Regions from separate parts of the Paenibacillus sp. LjRoot153 genome, predicted to be linked through region 2. Evidence: riboswitches for the same ligand, from Rfam matches in the RefSeq annotation. Region 2 holds a riboswitch; the other holds the start of a gene.
What was found. A riboswitch is a leader RNA that binds a small molecule or an ion and turns the genes downstream of it on or off. The one in region 2 is predicted to bind cyclic di-GMP.
Positions count from the first base shown of each region.

Region 1: it holds a riboswitch for cyclic di-GMP, as region 2 does, so the genes downstream of both, ACSQ8P_RS25175 (hypothetical protein) here and ACSQ8P_RS00135 (PilZ domain-containing protein) in region 2, are expected to answer to the same signal.

Region 1 covers NZ_CAXUQH020000001.1:5,837,347-5,844,597, forward strand. Annotated here, with positions in the region: gene ACSQ8P_RS25160 (THUMP domain-containing class I SAM-dependent RNA methyltransferase) at 1-180, shown strand, start outside; gene gloA2 (SMU1112c/YaeR family gloxylase I-like metalloprotein) at 665-1,060, opposite strand; gene ACSQ8P_RS25170 (exopolyphosphatase) at 1,131-2,045, opposite strand; gene ACSQ8P_RS25175 (hypothetical protein) at 2,159-2,464, opposite strand; cyclic di-GMP riboswitch class I at 2,583-2,676, opposite strand; gene ACSQ8P_RS25180 (MDR family MFS transporter) at 2,792-4,015, opposite strand; gene ACSQ8P_RS25185 (TIGR01777 family oxidoreductase) at 4,205-5,095, shown strand; gene ACSQ8P_RS25190 (glutathione peroxidase) at 5,166-5,660, shown strand; gene ACSQ8P_RS25195 (DUF1450 domain-containing protein) at 5,715-5,936, opposite strand; gene ACSQ8P_RS25200 (HesB/IscA family protein) at 5,936-6,238, opposite strand; gene ACSQ8P_RS25205 (winged helix-turn-helix transcriptional regulator) at 6,459-6,818, shown strand; gene map (type I methionyl aminopeptidase) at 6,856-7,251, shown strand, end outside.
Region 2 covers NZ_CAXUQH020000001.1:23,720-30,970, forward strand. Annotated here, with positions in the region: gene ACSQ8P_RS00100 (hypothetical protein) at 1-312, shown strand, start outside; gene ACSQ8P_RS00105 (hypothetical protein) at 333-482, shown strand; gene ACSQ8P_RS00110 (small acid-soluble spore protein P) at 506-679, shown strand; gene ACSQ8P_RS00115 (MFS transporter) at 985-2,190, opposite strand; gene ACSQ8P_RS00120 (hypothetical protein) at 2,340-2,672, shown strand; tRNA gene ACSQ8P_RS00125 (tRNA-Arg) at 2,804-2,877, opposite strand; gene tadA (tRNA adenosine(34) deaminase TadA) at 2,961-3,419, opposite strand; cyclic di-GMP riboswitch class I at 3,699-3,785, shown strand; gene ACSQ8P_RS00135 (PilZ domain-containing protein) at 3,889-4,629, shown strand; gene ychF (redox-regulated ATPase YchF) at 4,708-5,808, shown strand; gene prfA (peptide chain release factor 1) at 5,842-6,906, shown strand; gene prmC (peptide chain release factor N(5)-glutamine methyltransferase) at 6,906-7,251, shown strand, end outside.

The DNA.
Region 1 (7,251 bases), 5.8 Mb from region 2:
CTGCGCGAACTCGGCGCACTTACGCGGCCGATGCCTTCGTGGAGCTTGTTCATCCTAAGCCCGAGCACACAGCTCGAGCATTATATGAACCGCCGCGCCGACAAGAAGCGTAAGCTTTTTAACGGTCGGATCGAATGTAATTTGTTCCAGTATCTAGGTCCTCTGCCTCCACGCAGATAAGACACATAGCACACAGATAAATGAAACAGCGGCAGCGAGACTTTACGTCTTGCCTGCCGCTGTTTTTGGATTGCTCACACGTAGGTTTCCCGTTTCCCAATACCAAGCTAACGGTCACATAAGCCCTTATTCGGCGAAACATCGCCGGTTCAGAATGCTAACGGACACCAGTGTAGCTATTCCCCGATTCGGGAGGGTATTTGCCCCCGAAATGGACAAATAAGATCTCTGATGTCCGTTAGACACGAAACGACGCGAATATATGGGCAATAGCAGCGCTGTTGTCCGTTAGCGCTGTTTTCTTCGCAATAGTTACGCCATCTCTGCAATACCAGCACCCAAATAGACAAGAGCGCTTATTAAAAATACGCTATTAAGCGATCAGAATCTTTCGTTCTATTGCCGCTATCTAATTGCACGCCATCCATTCGAATAATCGCTCTGCGGTTTGTAATAGGAGAATTTTTCTTATTTCTTATTTCAACTATTCAACAATCTCCACCAATTCCAACGGCAGTCCATCAGGATCCGCGAAAAACGTGTAAAGATTCCCCGTAATCGGATCAATCCGCACCGGCTCAACTGTAATTCCTTTGCTTTCTAACTCTTGTACACTTTGCTCCATACTAGCAACAACGAAGGCTAGATGACGTAGCCCCCTCGCTTCAGGTTGATTCACACGTAGTGGTGGGTTTGGAAAAGAAAACAATTCAATTTCCTGCGCGGTATCCCCAATTCGTAAATCCAATTTGTACGAGTCTCTTTCAGCGCGATATGTCTCATGAATGACGGTGAGTCCGAGTAAATCAACATAGAAATGCTTCGATAGCTCGTAATTCGAACAAATAATTGCAACATGATGCATCTGTTTTAATTCCATTGAATACGACCTCCTTACAAAGAAAAACCGCACGCTGGGCTGCTCCCCTGCTGCGGCTTGTCCTCTTATTTTACCCTGCTGCTTGCATCGTTTCAACGATTTTGTGCAAAATCTCGTCGGCTTGTGCATAGTCTACTTGGCAAGTCCCTGCAGCATGATGCCCGCCTCCACCATTTTGAAGCATCAAATCGCCAATGTTTGTTTGTGCGGTGCGATTGACGATGCTGTGCCCACAAGCGAATACGCAGTTTTGTTTATTTCGACCGTCAACAATCCAAATGGAGGTGTTTTGCTCCGGATAGAGAGCATAGACCATGAAACGATTCCCTGGATAGATGGTCTCCACATCGCGAAGATCCGTAATGACGACATTCCCCTCTACCCGTGTATAGGTTTGCAACATGTCTCGGTATAGCGCATCCAGTTCAAAGTAACGAACTACACGCTCTTTCACATCGGGCAGCTCCATGATTTCGCTGACGGATTTCGTTGCACAATGCTCAACTAGATCCTCCATCAACTGATAGTTGCTAATTCGATAATCCCGATATCGACCTAACCCTGTTCGAGCGTCCATGATAAACGAAAGCAAATCCCAACCGCTCGGATTCAAAATATCCTCTTTGCTAAATTGCGCAGAGTCCGCCTTATCTACACCTAGCATAATATCGTCGATATCGCCGAAGGTTTCTTTTCCACCATAGTAATCATAGACAACCCGCGCAGCGCTTGGGGCAAGCCGAGTTTCTCCTTTAAACGTTACTTCTTCCCCCATCCGTGTGAGTTCACTGGAGTGATGATCGAACCATAAACCACATCCTGCGACATAGGGCACATTAGCCAGAATATCATTCTCAGTAACCTCAATTAAGCCGTCCTGCATATCCTTGGGATGAACAAATTTCATTTCATCCACCATGTTTAATTGTTTGAAGAGCATCGCGCATACTAAACCATCGAAATCGGAACGTGTGATCAATCTCATGCCATGCATCCCCTTTAATATAGTCCTTAAGAACTACGAATGTGATGGTCATATTATATCAGCTAGTGTCAATTGGTGACAATGAGCGAATGCGAAAAAAAAGAGCGATTCACCTAGATAGGGTGAACCACTCTCAATTTGGAGGATAGACATTGGAAAAGTCTTGTGACAAACCCTTCGATTTGAGCCATTGGAGGCATTTTCACGGAAAGCTTGACTTCGCCTTTCCAGTAGAAAATCAGAATGCTATTGTTTCTTCCGTGAAACATCTCAACATCCCAACACGCTTCGTTTAATGCATATTCTTCTCGGTTAATCATAAGCTTAGGTCCATCCGTGGATGGCACCAAACGTGCAACATGGTTACCACATAACGATGTTGCTTTCTGTTCCTCCTGCAATTTAACTTCCGATTTCATGCCGCTATGGCCTCCTTAGTACGTATCATTCCATTTCATTCATTTGCTTCGCTATGACAGAGAAAAAACCCCACCGTAGTGAACCGACTAGAGGGGTTCTGAAGTGAATTCCCAATCGTTCGGCGGCTGGCTGGCTGCTTGTCCTTTTCAGGAGAAGTAAGGCCCCTGTAGCTTTGCGTCACTGACTTTCGCCAGCTTTGCCTTTGTCGAGATGAAGTGCACAATCTTTTAGTTGAAGCTTTCGAAACAATACTTGTTATACTCTCAAGGATAAGGGATGGCGATTTGAAATCGAATAGTTCCGAGGAACTATTTTTACGGAATTCATCAAAATATTTGCATTTTCGACGATATTTTCACAGTATTTTGACGTTTCGTGCCTCTCCAATAGAAAATAGATCCAATCATGGATAAAATTGCTATACCGAGAAAGAGCATACTGCCGCCATAGGAAACCAATATAAAGCCGCCAATCCATGGCCCCATAAAGTGACCGATGTTTGTTAACGTTTGAGCACCATAGTACGTTCCACGCATATGCTCTGGAGCAAGCTTATCTATCAACATATTCGCGGCTGGATAGTTCAGAATCTCACCAAACGTGAAAATCCCCATTGAAATAATCAACCATGTCAAAGAGTGTGAAAATGCAAATCCTATATCACCTAATGCGAACATTAAGTTTCCAACAATTATAGCTGTTAGAGGTGAATACTTTTCAGCCCATTTCCCCAAAGGGATCTGCATTGCAATGACGACAATGGCATTGGCGCTCATGAGAATTGCAAACATTTTGACCCCATTAGCAAAATCCCTTTGTAGGTATTGAGACAACGTCACCATAACCTGTGAATAACCAATTGCCCCAATAATCCCCCCGATAATGTATAAACGGAAGGTCATATCCTTATGAATAACGCCTAACGCAGAACGGAAAGTAATGATTGCTTTCTTCTCACCTTCAATTTTCTTAATCCCGAACTTAATGAGAAGGCTGTAGAGTGTACTACCATAGATTAAATAAATGATTCCTGTGAGCAGAAATGGCAAGGCTCCGTTCATTGTCGCAAAGAACGCTCCCAGCAGTGGACCGACTGCTACGCCGACGTTAATCGCCATGTATCGAAGTGAAAATACCTGCCGCCTTTTGGAGGGCTCTGTTAGATCTGCCATTAAGGCTTGCGAAACGGGCTCATAGAAGGATCGGCAAAGTCCATTCAGCATGTTGAGCAGCATAAACAGAACTGGTAGTTTGACGATTCCAAAGCCAAGGAAGACAAAGCCCCACCCGAAAAGTGCTGCGAGCATAATCACTCGACGTCCAAATCGGTCTGATAAAGTGCCGCCGATAAAACCGCCGAACGTTCCAGCTAATGCACCCATTCCAATCACAATACCAATGAGCCCTGGGCTCATATCTGAGTGCTTCGCCAAATAGATGGCTAGGAACGGTAAACTCATGGAAGAAGCAGCTCGAGCCATGACCGTACCTAAGATAAGCGTATGTACGATAGGATGATAGGCTTGAAAAAATTGACGTATACGTTTCATAGACGCTGACTCCTCTCGCTGACACACGAATTACCCTATGGTTAATTAACAACTGAATTCCAATTATACACGAAAATAGCGAATTGTGTCGTTATTTCAGACTGAGATATTTACCTTTCTCTACCGTTTTCTCTCAGATGGTATTTATTGGGTGAGGAATTTATAATAAGCATATGGAGGTGCTTGAATATGAAAATAGCGATCACAGGCGGCAGCGGGTTTATTGGAAAACGATTAATTACTTACTGGTTGGGACAAGGTCACGAACTCATTAATATATCACGCTCATCTTCAAAGCAGATGCATGGTGTTAGAACGTTAACTTGGGATGAGTTGGAGGCAAATTCTAATCTTCTTCAGGGACCTGATGCCATTGTAAATTTGGCGGGAGAATCCATCAGTCAACGCTGGACGCCTGCGGCTAAGATTCGAATTGTACAATCCCGATTGCAAGCGGCTGAACGTGTAGCCCAGCTAGTCGCGAAAATAGACCCAAAGCCTAAGGTTGTTGTGAATGCTTCTGGCATGTCGTATTACGGTATTTCGGAGACGGATACTTTTGACGAGACGAGTCCTTATCGACAGACTGACTTCTTAGCAAGCGTAGTCAAGCAATGGGAAGCTGCAGCTGATCTTATCCAAGGAACACGTATCGTAAAGGTGCGGGTTGGACTTGTGTTGGATAATAAAGAAGGTGCGTTCCCCAAGATGGCACTTCCTTATAAGCTTGGTGTAGGCGGCACAGTGGGCAGTGGCAAGCAGTGGCACTCGTGGATTCACATCGATGATATGGTGAGAATGATTGATTTTTGCGTTCAAAATGACGCGATTGTTGGTCCCGTAAACGCCACAGCTCCAAATCCGGTAACGAACAAGCAATTGGGACGCGAGATTGCGTCTGCCATGCGAAGACCCAATCTCTTCCCCGTTCCCGCATTTATGATGAAGTTGATTTTTGGCGAGCTTTCTGTACTGCTTCTGGAAGGTCAAAAGGTAATCCCTAGAGTATTGCAAGAGCATGGTTTTGAGTGGCGCTTTCCTTGGCTCACAGGTGCGTTAGAAGATTTGGTAAAAAAATAGCTTTTCATCCCAATTAAAATTGTGTACAATTAAATTGCGAGAAATATTAGTTGCGGAAGGTAGTGTCACTATGAGTGTGCATCAATTTCAAGTGAAGACGATTCGCGGTGAGGACAAATCACTTACCGATTACAAGAACCAAGTCCTGCTCATTGTAAATACAGCAACGAAATGTGGATTAGCTCCTCAATTCAAAGGGCTTCAAGAGTTACACGACACCTATAAAGATCAAGGCTTTAGTGTACTGGGTTTCCCTTGCAACCAATTCAAGGATCAAGAGCCAGGCGATAACACACAAGTGGAACAGGCGTGCCAGCTTAATTTCGGTGTTAATTTCCCGCTATTCGCCAAGATCGATGTGAATGGCGCCGAAGCCCATCCGTTGTATCGTTATTTGAAGAGCAAGGCGTCTGGCCTATTCGGATCCGGCATCAAGTGGAATTTCACGAAATTCCTCATAGATCAAGATGGGAATGTGATCAAACGCTTCTCTCCGACTACGAAGCCACATAAGATCGATCATGCAATTCGTAAGCTGCTAGAGAAATCAGCAGTTCACGCCTAATTCCAGCTCATATATGCTAAAAAAGCATCCTGTCCATTGGACGGATGCTTTTTATCATTTCACGTATTTTTTTGCTTTCTCGATAGCTTCGTCTTCCGTTGCGCCCGTAATGTAACGGCCATTAATAAAGATGAATGCGAATCTCGAACATGGGCCGCAATACGATTTGCACGCAACTTTGACTTCCGTGTCCGGTGCAATGGCACTTATTTTGGCAAGCGCCGTTTTCACCTTCATGTGTTTGCATTTATCACAAATGCGAATATCATTCCGCATTAGTGGTCTCCGTGGTTCCCCTTACTTGGGTTAGTAATCATGAAGCCTTCCTCTGGTGTGTAGAAGTAGTCAATTCGAATACCGTCTAGAAGCGGCTCTGATTGATCTAACAAAACATCGATTCCTTTGTCCGTGTTAACCACGACATCATTTGCTGTTTTATCATCAAGACCCAAACCATAGTGAGCATGATCACCATGCTTATGCGTCACTTGTACGCGAACCAACAAACCTTGGTTTTCTTCTTTATTAAGCTCCAATTGAAGTACCTTTGCTGCATTGCGAGAAATTTTGACATTCATATGTACACATCTCCTGAAACAATAAATTTTAATTTTAACTCTATTGTAAAGAATCTAGAGCATGAAATCAACTTTGTCCTATTCTGCCCTTCTATTGCCAAATTCCATAGGGAACTTTAAAATACATAGTAGTATGAGTAATAATCCCTTATTACAAAATGTTAACTTACTAACCTTGAAGTAAGTACCCTACACGATTTTGATGAAAGGAAGCGATCTCATGTCAACTCTTGAAAATGAAAAAGTCGCTCCACTTAGCAATTATGTTCCCAAAATCCCCAAAGAAATCGAGTGTTCCGTCGAACGAACCTTGGAGGTTATTGGCGGTAAATGGGCATTTCTTGTCCTTCGCGAATTATTTTGTGGAACGAAGCGTTTCGGAGAGCTTCAGCGCCAAATTACGGGCATCAGTCCCAAATCCCTTACGGATATTTTGCGCCATCTAGAAGAACATGGGGTTCTCGAGCGTATGGCGTTCCCTACAGTTCCTGTTACTGTTGAGTATACCTTGACACCAAAAGGGCAGGATCTGCATCAAATTATTAGAGAGATGAAGCTTTGGTCAGCAAAATGGACATAATGAACAATTAGGGATACACGAAGAGGAGAGGAACTTGATGATTACGATTAAATCCAAAGAACAGATTGAAGCCATGGGGAAAGCTGGCCGAATCCTTGCCGATTGCCATAAAGAAATCGCGAAAATGATTCGCCCAGGCATTACTTCGTGGGAAATCGACCAATTCGTCGAAGGCTTTCTTGCCAAACATGGTGCTACTCCTGAGCAAAAAGGGTATCACGGCTACCCTTACGCAACCTGCGCATCGGTTAATGACGTCATCTGCCATGGTTTCCCGAAAAAAGAGCCACTGAATGATGGTGACATCGTTACGATTGACATGGTTGTTCGGATCGATGGGTGGTTAGCAGATTCCGCGTGGTCTTACGCGGTTGGCAATATTTCACCTGTTGCTGAGAAACTCCTGAAAGTTACCAAGGAGTCCTTATATAAA
Region 2 (7,251 bases):
GAAATCGTGAAAGAGTGGATGCGCGTCATGCCCACTGTTCTGCAGCCTGCCGATCAGACGAGGGTATGGGCAGATGAAGGTGATGCGGAGGCCGTCCGCGTGCACATTATGACGGCGGGGCATACCGGCTATTCGTTTGATTTTAAAGTGACGTATATGGATGCCAGAGAAGTGAAAGTTGAACTAACCGATGTGCAGCAAGGAACAACGCATATTGACGAGCGTGGCGATGTCGTACAGTCGTTAATCGACGATTATGTGCGTCATATTCATGAGTGTGCACAGGCATTGCAGAAGGTCACCAACGCTTAAGTAAGAAGGAGGACACCGTGATGACAAAGCAAAAGAGTCCAGATAAGAATTTGCAAAATGTAGCCAAGGATTTGGATGCCAATCCGGTCAACGCCCATAATGCACAGCAGGTTCAGCAGAAGGTCAATGACCATCGGCATCAGGATGCGCTTAATCACGACGGAAACTAGTTCGTAAAGGAGGATGGGCATTCATGTCTAAACCGAAATCATACTCAGCAGGCGATAATCTGGTGAACAATGGTTCTGTTAAAAACAGAAATAATCATGGTGGGAATCAAGAGCCCTTATCTGGATCCAAAAAGGTGAAGAATCAGAATCATTCCGGTGGACACGCTGCAGAAGGACATGGACACGGCGGCGATTAATTTTTTTTAATAAACTTGTTTAAAAAAACAAAAACCGGCCATACTATTATTGTCGGCAAGCAGAGAGGTGTGGTTCCGTTGGAGCAATTAGCGAAAGGGAAACAACCATTGCAAAGAGGACTTTTCTACCTGTTATAATCAGGCTGGAGGGCGATGTGCTAAAGACACTTACCGTGTTTTATACGCAGATTTAACTTAGGTTTACGTGTAACAAGGTTCAAAGAAATATCATCAATGCCGACGAAAAAAGAACCCTTAGGGGTTCTTTTTTTCGTTGTGATTCGCTCCAGGGAGTTTTTGGCGTATCATTGCGCTAGTGTAGATTTGTTAGTTCCCAGCGGCTGTTTCTTAGCTGAGCCTTGAACGAATATATAAGCGAGTAGCGCACTTATGGCACCGAGTACGCCGAGTACAATAAAGCCCTCATTCAGAGAGAAATAGTCGCCAATGATACCCATAAGAACAGGTCCTACGAACATACCGAGTCCATAAATCGCTTGGAAAAAACCCATCGCCGTCGCCCGCTTATCTGCAGGCATATGCTTAATGCTCATCCCCATGAGTAGGGTAAATGAAAGTCCACGACCAAACCCTGCGAATGCCTGTGTGACCATGAGCAGCCAGAGATGATGGGTGAACGGTACCGTAAAGGTGAAGATCCCCATGAGCAGGAAGCCGACTACAACCATGCGTTTCTCCCCATATTTCATGGCCCAACGCCTTCCGCCGAATAAAGAGGCTAGCGCAACAGGTACGTTAGCGAATAAGGAAAGCAAGGAGAGCGAGAATTTATCTGCACCAAGCTGCATCGCATAAACCGGCGTGAAGCCGAACACCGTAGCAAATATCAGCACCTGCGATAAGATAGCGAGCAGAGAAACAAAGAGGAGTGTGCGATCCGTCGCCACGTTTCCGATTCCGCGCATAGTGATTTTGGGTGCGTCTTTCTCTACTTTTTCGATGAGGAAGAAAGAACCGACCATGCCTAGTACGCCAAGCACTGCACCGAGAATGAACACAGATTCCCACCCTAGCTTGTCTGCTGCCCAGCCTGCACTAAGTATGCCCAGCACCTGACCGAGTGAGTTGAAAAAGGAGATCGTACCGATCGCCTTCGTAGACTCTTCATGCTTGTAATAGCTTGTGAATAGCACCGTAAAATCAACCCAAGTCGCTGCGGCTGCGCCTGCAAGTGCGCGGAGAATTAAGATCCACGTAAAATCGTGCGTAAACCACAGCCCGAGTCCCGTAATGGCGGTGAAGAGAAGACCGAAGGTGATGAACAGCCTTCTTTTATGAAAACGATCCGACATAATGCCTACGGGGATGCGAAGGAGCATCTGCGAGATGCCGTACATACCGACAATCCAGCCGGCCAGTTGATGGCTTCCCCCGAGGAATTCTACGTAAGGCGCCATGATCGGAACACTGGTGTACATCGACATCCAGAACAGCATTGTGACCGCACAGAAGAGCGGGATGCGATAAGATGAAATAGGGCGAGTCGTCATCGGAGTGAGGACTCCTTTCTAATCAGTGATAACTCTATTATCGTTCTTTTGTTAGCTGGGCGTCAAAAGGAATATGCTAAGGCAAAAAAGCTGTAACCGTTTTTTAGTGGGCGAATATCCTATGGATAGTTAAAGAAGGAGGGATAGGCGTGTCCGCAATGAATCCTATTCAAGCTAGTCAAATAAGTGGCGACGTAAAGGCACATTGTAACAAATATATGAATTACCATGTTATTGCACATATGAAAGATGGGTCACAAATTGAGGGAATTATTGATGGTATGGATAATGAAGGCGTAACGATGTTAGTTCCAGAAGAGGTTGGTGGCGAGGGAAGGGAAACGGATCCATACAGACAACCGTTTGGTTACGGATATCGCCGGTTTCGTCGGCAGCATTTTCCGTTTTTTCTTTTTGCATTTCCGTTCTTTAGACCTTACCCGTACTACCGCCCATTTTATCCTTACTATCCTTGGTATTAGTAGACAAAGGCAATACGGCTGCACCAATCGCGCCAAATTTACACCTATATCAACATAAAACAAAAGACGATCGCAGTCGGGTATCATCCGATGAGCTTTCGTCTTTTTTTAACGCGAATTTTATTCGTATACGCGCCCGATACGATTCGAACGTACGACCTACAGTTTAGGAAACTGTTGCTCTATCCTGCTGAGCTACGGGCGCATAGTATCGTCATTCTAACATGAGATGATTTCGAGTTGCAACCCATTTTAAACCATGTACAAGCAGCCAGAACGGCCAAACCCTTACGCTTTCCCCCGTAATTTTCGGAAAAACTGCGTCAACATTGTGGAACACTCCGCTTGCAAAACGCCGCTAACCACATCGACCCGGTGATTGAATCGGTCTTCCTGTAGCAAGTTCATCAATGTTCCCGCACAGCCGGCCTTCGGATCTACCGTACCATAAATAACTTGAGGCACTCGTGCTTGCACGATCGCACCCGCGCACATTGGACAAGGTTCCAATGTCACATAGAGTTGGCAATCCAGAAGGCGCCAAGCCTGCAAATGCTCGCTTGCTTGTTTAATAGCAATCATCTCCGCATGCGCAAGAGGATCTAGGGTTGTTTCGCGTAAATTGTAGCCGCGGCCAATGATTTGACCTTGATGGACGACGACCGCGCCGATCGGAACTTCACGGATAGCTTCCGCTTTCAGTGCCTCACCGATCGCTTCTCTCATCCAAGGGATATGTTGATCCACAGGGGGACACCTCGCAATAATAGTTTATCCACATGTGTATAAAAATCCGAACAAATATTCGTTGTTAACAAGCTGTGGATAACAATGTGGATAACTTATAAACCTGTGGATATTCAATTCCACTACACATTCATACAATAAAAACATCGTCCATGCAAGGATTTTAGTTGAAAGAAGTGCATAAGCTACGTATAATAATGATTACAGTGGGTCTTTTAGACCAGTTTGGACCAAAGATAGATCATTTAGACCAGTAACGATATATAAATGAATAGCAGGGTTCGACAATGGCAAACTTGCTGAAAGGCAAGGACGCAAAGCTGAGGGTCTACGGTTCGTATGAACTATGGCAGCCTGGTTACCGAAAATCGATGCTTTTTTTGATTGCGGTGATAGGCTGTCCCTGTGTGGGGGCAGTCTATTTTGTGCGGAAAAGTGCTATGAAATCCATCATTAAGGGAGGGTGAAGATGAGCATGGCGATGAAGCAGGATGCTTTGAAGCGATATGGGAGTAAAGAAGGATATGATGCGGAGGTATTAATTCATTGCCGAGCTGTTGTGGCCAAGGATGATTTCGTGTCGACAGGTATTCTTACCTATGCACAAGGCGATATCATGGAGATCGAGTTGCCGGAATACGAGATATTTCAGCTTGGTGATAAGATCAAAATGACGTTATACACGAAATCGGGTCTATTCGTTTTTCATTCGACAGTCGTAGCTAGAGAGCCTGGTTCACTGATCGTGATCAATCCACCTGAGAATCGGAAGAAATTTTCGGAGAAACGGGAATTCCCGCGGGTAGATGTGAAGAACATAGGACACATTGCAGGATTTCAAAATATAACCCAAAAAGAGCAGCATCACTTGGAAAATCCAATTGAAATTTCGATAAAAAACATTTCCATGAACGGAATTGGCTTTATCATTAATGATAATTCGATGATCGATGGTATTCTTCACAAAAAATGTCTGCTGCAACTCGAGCTGGATTTAGGCTTTGAGATGCCTTGTATGTTGGAAATTATAAGGAAAGAAAAGCAAGAAGACGGTTACTACTACGGGGCCAGCTTCGAAAGCTATCCAGAGGAACAAAGCAATGCGCTGCGCGGTTTTATTCTGCGAAATCAGATCCAAACTTACTTCGAGCAGAAGCGGGATGAAGAGTTCAAAAGAGCAATGGAAAAAAAGTCTGCAGCCAATCAATAGCTTGCAGGCTTTTTTTTGCCCGCTAAGTACTATATAATAAGAAGGATGATTTTCGAAAATTAAGGAGTTGTAACGACAATGGCTTTGAAAGCAGGTATCGTCGGTCTACCGAACGTAGGAAAATCGACATTGTTTAATGCAATTACACAGGCGGGGGCAGAATCTGCGAATTATCCGTTCTGTACGATCGATCCGAATGTTGGGGTAGTAGAAGTACCAGACGAGAGATTGCAGAAGCTGGTGGAAATCGTTGTGCCTAAGAGCATCGTGCCGACAGCCTTCGAATTCGTTGACATTGCGGGTTTGGTTAAGGGTGCGAGCAAAGGCGAAGGCCTTGGAAATAAATTTCTAGCACACATCCGCGAAGTTGATGCGATTGTGCATGTTGTCCGTTGTTTTGAGGATGATAATATTACTCACGTTTCTGGGAAAGTCGATCCGATTGGCGACATCGAGACGATTAATCTTGAATTGATTTTGGCAGACATTGAGTCGGTTGATAAAAAGATCGAGCGTTCACGCAAAAACCTCAAAGGTGGCGACAAGAAAGTGGTTGCTGAAGTTGAGTGTTTGGAACGTATCAAAGAAGCCTTATATAATGATATGCCAGCACGCAGCTTGGATTTGACAGAAGATGAGCGCCTCCTGGTTCGCGATCTACATTTGCTAACGATGAAGCCAGTGCTTTACGCGGCAAACGTGAGTGAAGATGAAGTTGCAACGGCGGACGAGAATGCTTACGTTAAAATCGTGAAGGAATTCGCAGAAAAAGAAAACAACGAAGTTGTTTCCATCAGTGCGAAGGTTGAATCCGAAATCGCTGAGCTGGAAGATGAAGAAAAAGCGATGTTCCTGGAAGAGTTGGGACTTCAAGAGTCCGGCTTGAATAGATTAATTAAAGCTGCTTATCGTAAACTCGGCTTGTACACGTATTTCACGGCTGGGGTTCAAGAGGTTAGAGCATGGACGATTCGTAAAGGAACGAAAGCTCCGCAAGCAGCTGGCGTGATTCATACGGATTTCGAACGTGGATTTATTCGTGCAGAAGTTGTTTCTTATAACGATTTGGCTGCTGCTGGATCCATGGCGGGTGCGAAAGAAAAAGGTCAAGTACGTCTTGAAGGTAAAGAGTACGTGGTAAATGACGGCGACGTTATGCATTTCCGTTTCAACGTTTAATTGATTATAAAAATAAGAAAGGAGTGATCCCCTATGTTGGATCGACTTCAGTCCATTGTGGACCGCTATGAAAAACTAAGCGAGTTATTGTGTGACCCGGATGTAACGAGTGATACGAAGAAACTAAGAGAGTATTCCAAAGAGCAATCTGATCTTCAGGAAGCTTACGATGCTTATAATGAGTATAAGAGCGTGAGTGAACAGCTAGCTGATGCGAAAGTGATGCAGAATGAGAAGCTGGATGATGAGATGCGCGAAATGGTCAAAATGGAGATCGAAGAGCTTAGCGAACAATCCGCTAAACTAGAAGAACATCTCCGCATCTTGATGATGCCGAAAGACCCTAATGATGACAAGAACGTCATCGTGGAAATTCGCGGCGCTGCAGGCGGCGATGAAGCTGCGCTGTTCGCAGGCGATCTCTACCGGATGTATACGCGTTATGCGGATGCGCAAGGTTGGAGAACGGAAATTTTGGATGCTTCCGTGAATGATTTGGGCGGATTTAAAGAAATTATTTTCATGATTACGGGTAAAGGTGCTTATAGTAAGCTCAAGTTTGAGAGCGGTGCGCACCGTGTTCAACGTATTCCAGTAACGGAATCCGGTGGACGGATCCACACCTCCACGTCGACGGTTGTTGTTATGCCAGAGGCAGAAGATGTGGAAGTCGTGATTCATGATGCCGATATTCGCGTCGATACGTTCTGTTCCAGTGGAGCGGGCGGTCAGTCCGTTAATACAACGAAATCCGCTGTGCGTGTAACTCACGTACCAACTGGTATCGTCGCAACGTGTCAGGATGGAAAATCGCAAAACTCCAATAAAGAGTCAGCGCTTCGCGTACTTCGTACGCGGATTTCAGATAAATTGCGTGAAGAAGAAGAAGCGAAATATGCGGGCGAGCGTAAAAGCAAAGTCGGAACGGGCGACCGTTCAGAGCGTATTCGTACTTACAACTTCCCGCAAAGCCGGATTACCGATCACCGTATCGGCTTGACGTTACACCGTCTAGAAACGGTATTAAACGGCGATATGGCGGAAATTGTGTCAGCATTAACGATTGCTGCACAATCCGATGCCTTAGAGGCGATGTAATGACGACTGCAAACATGAGTGTGAGAGAAGCCTTTGTGAAGGCTTCTTCTTTTTTAGCGGAGCAAGGCGTCGCAGAGGCTTCGTCTTGCACGGAACTGCTGCTGCAGCACCTCTTAGGCGGCTGCAGTCGGACCGAGCTGCTGTTCCGCTGGTGGCAGGAACAGATGCCGAAAGAGCTGGTCGCCACTTGGGACCAGCTAGTTGCAAGGAAGGCCGTGGGTGAACCGGTGCAGTACATCACCGGTGAGCAGGATTTCTTCGGCCTTCCGTTTGAAGTCGGGCCGGCCGTGCTGATCCCGCGGCCGGAGACCGAGCTGCTCGTGGAGGCGTTGCTCCACGAGGGCT